DNA from 2 places in the Agromyces hippuratus genome. Region 2 is predicted to be linked to the other one. Evidence: predicted binding sites of a transcription regulator. Region 2 holds the regulator's gene; the other holds the start of a gene.
The links. The regulator LexA, encoded in region 2, represses DNA repair genes until DNA is damaged. The targets are predictions, from matches to a motif close to TCGAACANNTGTTCGA.
Positions count from the first base shown of each region.

Region 1: a site for LexA is predicted at 1,851-1,866, ahead of BJY17_RS13130 (HNH endonuclease signature motif containing protein). Genes of this name have one in related genera too.

Region 1 is NZ_JACCFI010000001.1:2,817,127-2,820,535, forward strand. Features, by position in the region: gene BJY17_RS13125 (glycine--tRNA ligase) at 1-201, shown strand, start outside; gene BJY17_RS13130 (HNH endonuclease signature motif containing protein) at 290-1,822, opposite strand; gene BJY17_RS13135 (GNAT family N-acetyltransferase) at 1,941-2,675, opposite strand; gene BJY17_RS13140 (glutamyl-tRNA reductase) at 2,653-3,409, opposite strand, start outside.
Region 2 is NZ_JACCFI010000001.1:341,099-344,507, reverse strand. Features, by position in the region: gene BJY17_RS01600 (histidinol-phosphate transaminase) at 1-838, opposite strand, end outside; gene BJY17_RS01595 (LysM peptidoglycan-binding domain-containing protein) at 896-1,312, opposite strand; gene lexA (transcriptional repressor LexA) at 1,579-2,256, shown strand; gene BJY17_RS01585 (alpha/beta fold hydrolase) at 2,317-3,084, opposite strand; gene metE (5-methyltetrahydropteroyltriglutamate--homocysteine S-methyltransferase) at 3,170-3,409, opposite strand, start outside.

The DNA of each region.
Region 1 (3,409 bases), 2.5 Mb from region 2:
GTCGACTTCGACGACGCCGGTGCCATCGGTCGCCGCTACCGTCGTCAGGACGAGATCGGCACGCCGTTCTGCATCACGGTCGACTTCGACTCGCTCGACGACAACGCCGTGACGGTGCGCGAGCGCGACAGCATGGAGCAGGTGCGCGTGCCGCTCGCCGAGCTCGAGGGCTTCCTGGCCTCGCGCCTCGTCGGCGCGTAGCGCGGGACGGGTGGGCTCGACCCACGGCGCATTCGCGTCGTAGGTTGGGCTCCCACCCCTCACACACCAGCTCGACCTGCGCAGAGCCCTACCCTGCGGCTGAGAACTCGCATTCCGGCGCCGTCGCCGCTACAGGCGCAGGCGCAGGTACAGGCGCGTGTGCCTGCGCAAGCGCGACTCGCGTCGGATCGACCGGGTTGATGATGTCTGCGGGCGTCTTCGGTCGCATCAGCCTCGGCGTCTGCTCTGGATCGACGCCGGCCGGCGGGATGAGCCAGTAGTTCGTGCCGGTGCGCCGAACCTCCCATCCCTGGTTGTGATACCGCAGATGGTCTCTCCGGCAGAGCAGGATGCCGTCGGCGAGATCGGTGCGCCCGCCGTCGCGCTGCCAATGGTCGATGTGGTGCGCCTCGGTCCACGAGGGCGGACGCGTGCACTCGGGGTCGAGGCAGCCGCCGTCACGAACCGCGATCGCCGCCTTCTGCCTGTCGGTGAAGAGCCGCTCGTCGCGACCGAGGTCGAGGCACGCGCCGTCGTCATCGAACAGGACCGGCAGGTAGCCCTCGCAGAGCCCCGTGTGGATATCGACGATCGGGATGCGATCGGGATGCCCCTCGATGATTCCCGAGCCGTCGCCCGTGCTGAGCGAGTCGGCGTTCACCACGAGACGGACCGACGGCTTCTTGTCGTTGAGCACGCGGGTGGGGTCGACGCTCGCTCCAGCGCGGAGCAGTTGCACGAGGCCTTCGGCCGCATCGCGCTCCCGCGTCACACGCGCGTCGGCGAAGGCCGCATCGCCGCGCACCGGATCGCCGAAGCCGCGCCGCACCGGTGCGGCCGTGCGCCGAGGGTGGGTGAGTTGATCGAACACCGCCTTGACGAGCATGCCGCTCTCGGCGTCGAGCTCGAACTCGCCGCGCACCATGCCGTCGGGCTTCACCCACACTCGCCAGAACTGCTGCTCGCGCTGGTGCTCGGAACGTGCGGCCACGCCCGCGGCATCGATGCGATCGCGTGCCTGACGCGCGAGACGACGAGCTGCATCGGCATGCAGGCCCCGGCTCTCGGCCATGACGCTCGTGAGCACCGAAGCCAATGCCGAGGCCAACGCCGGCTCGTCGGCTTCGCCGCCGGGTTCACCGAGCCCGGAACGGATCGCATCGGCGACCGCCACGGTCAGCACCCCACTTGCCATTGGACGACTCAACTCCGAGAACCACGGCGCGACCGGTTCGGGTACGAGCGCGGCGAGCTCGGGATCATCGCGCCGCGCGAGCTCGAGCTCAGCGGCCGCTTCGGTCTCGGCGACCATGCGCCCCACCCCGACCAGAGCGATGGTCTCGCGCTTCGACGAGTGCGTGATGGACTGCAGCAGCTCGCCCGCGTTCGCATGGCCGTTGCGCTGCGCGAGCCCATGAAGCCCGAACGCGACCTTCGATCGGCGCACGATCTCGGCGGCAGCGAGCGCCTGCGCCCGCTCGACCTCGTGCCTGAGTGCCGTGATCGCCTCGACGGCATCGACGAGGGCGCGGTCGTCGAGCGCGCTGAAGGCGCTCGACGACGGTGCGCACGACGACATCAGGGCGGTCAGACCGCTGAAGTCGGGGAGCGCTTCGGCCATGTTCCATTGTCTCGCGGGAGGCCGACATTCGAACATACGTTCCACAGATTGTGGATAACCCTGTGGAGAACATGGTAGGAGGGAACGCGCGAACGAATGACCGCCCACCCCGCGCCGCCTACCCCCGAGCCGCCGCCCACTCCCGACGCAACAGGCCGTAGAGTGCCGTGTCCTGCCATTCGCCGTCGTTGTACTGCTCTTCGAGGATCGTCGCCTCGCGTCGCATGCCGAGCCGTTCGCATAGCGCCGCGGACGCCGCGTTGCGCGCGTCGAGGAACGCCTGGATGCGGTGCGGATGGAGCGTCTCGAACGCGAAGTCCCTGATCGCGACGGCCGCCTCGCGGGCGTAGCCCTTGCCCTGGAAGTCGGGGTGCACGACCCATCCGAGCTCGAGCTGCGCGTGCTTGGCGCTCGAGACCCGCACCATCATGTCGCCGATCACCCGGTCGCGCACGGCAGCGGCGGCCGACGCAGCGACAGCCGACGCGTCGGCCGCCGAGTCGTCGACCGACGGCGTGCCCGGCAGCGTCATCGCGAGCACGAAGAAATCGCCGTCGTCCGCGAGCACACGCGCGGCGGCGCGCTTCGCCGTGTGCTCGTACGCCTCGGCGCGATCGCGCAACGGCCAGGGCAGGTACTTGAGCACGTCGGGGATGCGCTGGTATTCGAACACGTCGGGGGCATCGGATGCCTCGAGCGGCCGCAGCACGAGACGCTCCGTGCTGATCGGCGTCTCGGTCAGCGCGGTCGCGTCGAAGGGGAATCGCAGTGCGGGCGGGCCGTCGGCCGCAGCCGCGGCTGCGCGCTCGTGCGGAGGGGTGGTCGCGAGGTCAGGCGTGGCGTTCTCGTGCATCGTCACGAAGCGTACCGCGCGCCTCCGACGTGCGTGCCGCGGCATCCGCTTCGGGGGCGACGCCGAAGATCGCGGCGATGCCGTCGATCCAGGCCTGCTGCTCGCCGGCCCGCGCGAGTTCGCGCGAGCGCACCATGGGGGTGTGCAGCAGCACGCCCGCCATGTGGCGCAGGGCCTCTTCGGTGCGGCCGTCGGCGTCGCCGCGTGCGCGGGCGCGTTCGATCTCTCCGTCGAGCAGGTCGAAGACATGGCGCCGAAGGGCGACGACGGCCGGGGCGAGGTCCTGCTCTTCGCGGGCCTCGCCGAAGGCCCGGGCCGCTCCGCCGACGATCGCGCGCGCGGCATCCGTCGCACCGAACTCCTCGAGCGGGGCGTGGATGCGGATCGTCTCGAGGTCGAGCAGTTCGACGCCCTGCACCTCGACGACGTCGGGAGCGATGTTGCGGGGGAGCCCGAGGTCGATCACGAGCTGACGTTCGACCGGGGCCTCGGCGGGGCCGGTGACGAGGCTGAGTGAGACCGGGCAGCCCGCGCCGGCCGGCTCGGCGGCTTCAGCGCCGCCGACACCGGCGATCGACACGGCACCGGCAGCGGATGCCGCGAAAGCCGCCCGGCCCGCTTCGAGCAGGGCCCGGTCGACGACGTGGTGCTCGGCCGTGGTGCACGTGACGATGACGTCGGAGGTCGCTGCGGCCGCGGCGACCTCGTGACGTCCGACGGCGTCGATGCCGTGG
Region 2 (3,409 bases):
GGATCTCGTCGACCATCGCGAGCATCTCGGCCGAGTGGGCGAGCGCGCCGAGGGCCGCCGCCTGCGTCAGCGCCGACAGGTGGTACGGCAGTCGCACGAGACGGAGCGCGTCGATCGCGGCGGGGTCGCCCGCGAGGTAGCCGACGCGCGCGCCGGCGAACGCGAACGCCTTGCTCATCGTGCGCGACACGAGCAGACGCGGTCGCCCCTCGAGCAGCGTGAGCGCGCTCGGCGTGCCGGGGTCGGCGAACTCGAAGTACGCCTCGTCGACGACGACGATGCCGCGAGCGGCGTCGGCGACCGCCTCGATCGTCTCGATCGGGAGCGGCGTGCCAGTGGGGTTGTTCGGCGCGCAGAGCAGCACGATGTCGGGGTCGTGCTCGCGCACCGCGGCGACGGCGGTCTCGGGGCCGAGTTCGAACTCGTCGTCACGGCCCGCGGTGATCCACTCGGTGCCGGTGCCCGAGGCGAGCAGTCCGTACATGGAGTAGGTCGGCGCGAACCCCAGCACCGAGCGCCCCGGGCCGCCATAGGCCTGCATGATGTGCTGCAGCACTTCGTTCGAGCCGTTCGCCGCCCAGATCTGCGCGGGCTCGAGATCGTGCCCGAGGTAGTCGGCGAGTGCTCCGCGCAGCGCCGAGAACTCACGGTCGGGGTAACGGTTGAGCGTCATGATCGCTGCGGCGACGCGGGCGACGATGTCGTGCGCGACGACCTCGGGGATCGGATGCGTGTTCTCGTTGACGTTGAGCGCGACCGGCACGGCCTGCTGCGGAGCCCCGTATGGGGTGCGACCACGGAGGTCGTCGCGGATGGGGAGGTCTTCGAGACTCGTCACGATGCAAGCCTAACGAGGCTCGCCCGAGTGTTTCAGCCGACCGTCACGCACCGAACGTCACGGGGCGAGCGGGAGCGCGAGCCGCTGCCCGGGCTCGACGACCGCGTCGTCGAGGCCGTTGAGTCGGATGATCTCGTCGATGACCTCGCGCACGTCGCCGCTGGGGTCGATCGACTCGGCGATGGCCCAGAGCGAGTCGCCCTGGCCGACGGTCACGTAGTCGAAGGATGCCGCCTCGAAGACCGCGCCGACGGAGTCGACATCGGCGGCGGCAGCCCCCGACCCGAGCACCATGACGAATGCCCCGATCACGAACGGAAGCGACGCGAGCGTGGTGAAGACGATGCGGCCGCGTCGCGTCAGCCGGAGCCGGGTGCGCACCACCGTGCTCGATGTCGAGTCGTTGCCCCGTGCCGCTTCACGCGGGAGGGCCCGCGAGGGCTGGAAGCCGGTCGTTGCGATCGCTGCGCTCATGTCACACCTCCTGTAGGAGTCGCATCCGGCCCTCGGCCGGGAGGACCGGATGCGAAACTCTGTTCCGAACATACATTCGAATTTCGAAGATTGCAAGGATGAATCTCCGGAAACTCGGGAACCCGGATCCCCGACACACTCGAACAGATGTTTGCCGCACGCACGCGAGGCGGATACAGTTTCGAATGTCTGGAAGACAGTCGACCAGACACCACCGACATCCGGCCGCTGGGCCGCTACGAGGGGCGAAGACGTTGAGCACCGACATCGACGACGTGCAGGCAGCCGGCAGGCCACGCCGCCGCAAGAGTCTGAGCGCCAAGCAGATCGCCATCCTCGAGATGATCCAGCGTTCGGTCTCGAGCCGCGGCTACCCGCCGAGCATGCGCGAGATCGGCGACGCCGTCGGCCTCTCATCGCTCTCGAGCGTGACCCACCAGCTCAACCAGCTCGAACTCGCCGGGTACCTCCGGCGCGACCCCAACCGCCCTCGCGCCCTCGAGGTGCTCATCGAACTGCCGGGCGTCACCGACCGCCCCGCGACGTCGTCCGACCCCACGCCGGTCGGCGATGCGGCGATGGTGCCCCTCGTCGGGCGCATCGCGGCCGGTGTGCCCATCACCGCCGAGCAGCAGGTCGACGAGGTCTTCCCGCTCCCCCGGCAGCTCGTCGGCAAGGGCGAGCTGTTCATGTTGAAGGTCGTCGGCGACTCCATGATCGACGCCGCCATCTGCGACGGCGACTGGGTCGTCGTGCGATCGCAGCGCACCGCCGAGAACGGCGAGATCGTCGCGGCGATGCTCGACGGCGAGGCGACCGTCAAGGTGTTCCGTCAGCGCGACGGGCACACCTGGCTGCTCCCCCGCAACAGCGCGTTCGAGCCGATCGTCGGCGACCACGCCGAGGTGCTCGGCAAGATCGTCGCCGTGCTGCGCTCGGTCTGACGCCGACGCCCGCGGCCACCGCGCTCAGCGCATGCACGGCCAGCGAGCGGATGCCTCACGCTACGCGGCGGCGCGCGCCCCGGCCGGCACCGATTCCGCCGTCACCGGAGACAACTCGCGAAGCCAGCCGAGCACGGCGTCCATGAAGCCGGCGTGATCGTCGCGGAACACCGTGTGCCCCGTGCCCTGCACCGTTTCGACGGTCATGCCCTGATGCCGTAGCTGCCGGGCCACCTTCGCCGTGATCAGCAGGCTCTTCTCGGCCAGCACGACGAGCGTCGGCGCCACGAGCCGTGCCGGCGGCACGAGCGGCCGGGTGTCGGTGAATCCGAGGATCGTGCGCTTGTCCCAGTCGCGAAGCGTCGCGAGCTCGATGTCGACGTCGGCGGCGCTCCACTTCGGGTTCATGCGCACGAGCACCGAGCGTCGGGGCCGCGGCGCGACGGCGAAGAAGGCCTTGAACGCCCACCCCTTGACGCCCTTGGGGAAGGAGAAGGCCGGGTCGATGTAGATCGCCGCGCGGGGCGCGAGTCGATCGGCCACGATGCTCGCGACGAGTCCGCCGAGCGAGTGCCCCATGACGATGTCGGGCGGACCGTCGAGGAGCGGTTCGAGCGTCTCCACGACGTCGCTCGCCCACGCCGCCGGCGAATAGCGCACCGCGCGGGGGCTGCATCCGTGGCCGGCGAGGTCGACCGCGAGCACGCGGAAGCCCTGCGCCTCGAGCTCGGCGGTGACACGATGCCAGGCGCGCGAGTCCGACATGATGCCGTGGATGAGGATCGCGGTGCGCGGACCCCCGCCGGATTCGTGGACCGCGAGTTGCATGCGTCGACCATACGTTCCTCGCCTGTGCATCACCCCGGCGTGAGCCGAGCGGATGCCGCGAGCCGCGACATCCGCTCGACCACTGCTACCCGGCGAGCACCGGGGCGGCGCGCTCCGCCCGCACCGCCGCGGTCGCCTCGACGATGTGCCGCAGCGACTCGACGGTCTCGTCGTAGCCGCGGGTCTTCAGACCGCAGTCGGGGTTGACCCAGAGCCGCGTCGCGGGAATCGCGCCCGCCGCTCGCTCGAGCAGCGCCTGCACCTCGGCGACACCCGGCACGCGCGGCGAGTGGATGTCGTAGACGCCCGGGCCGATGCCGTGGTC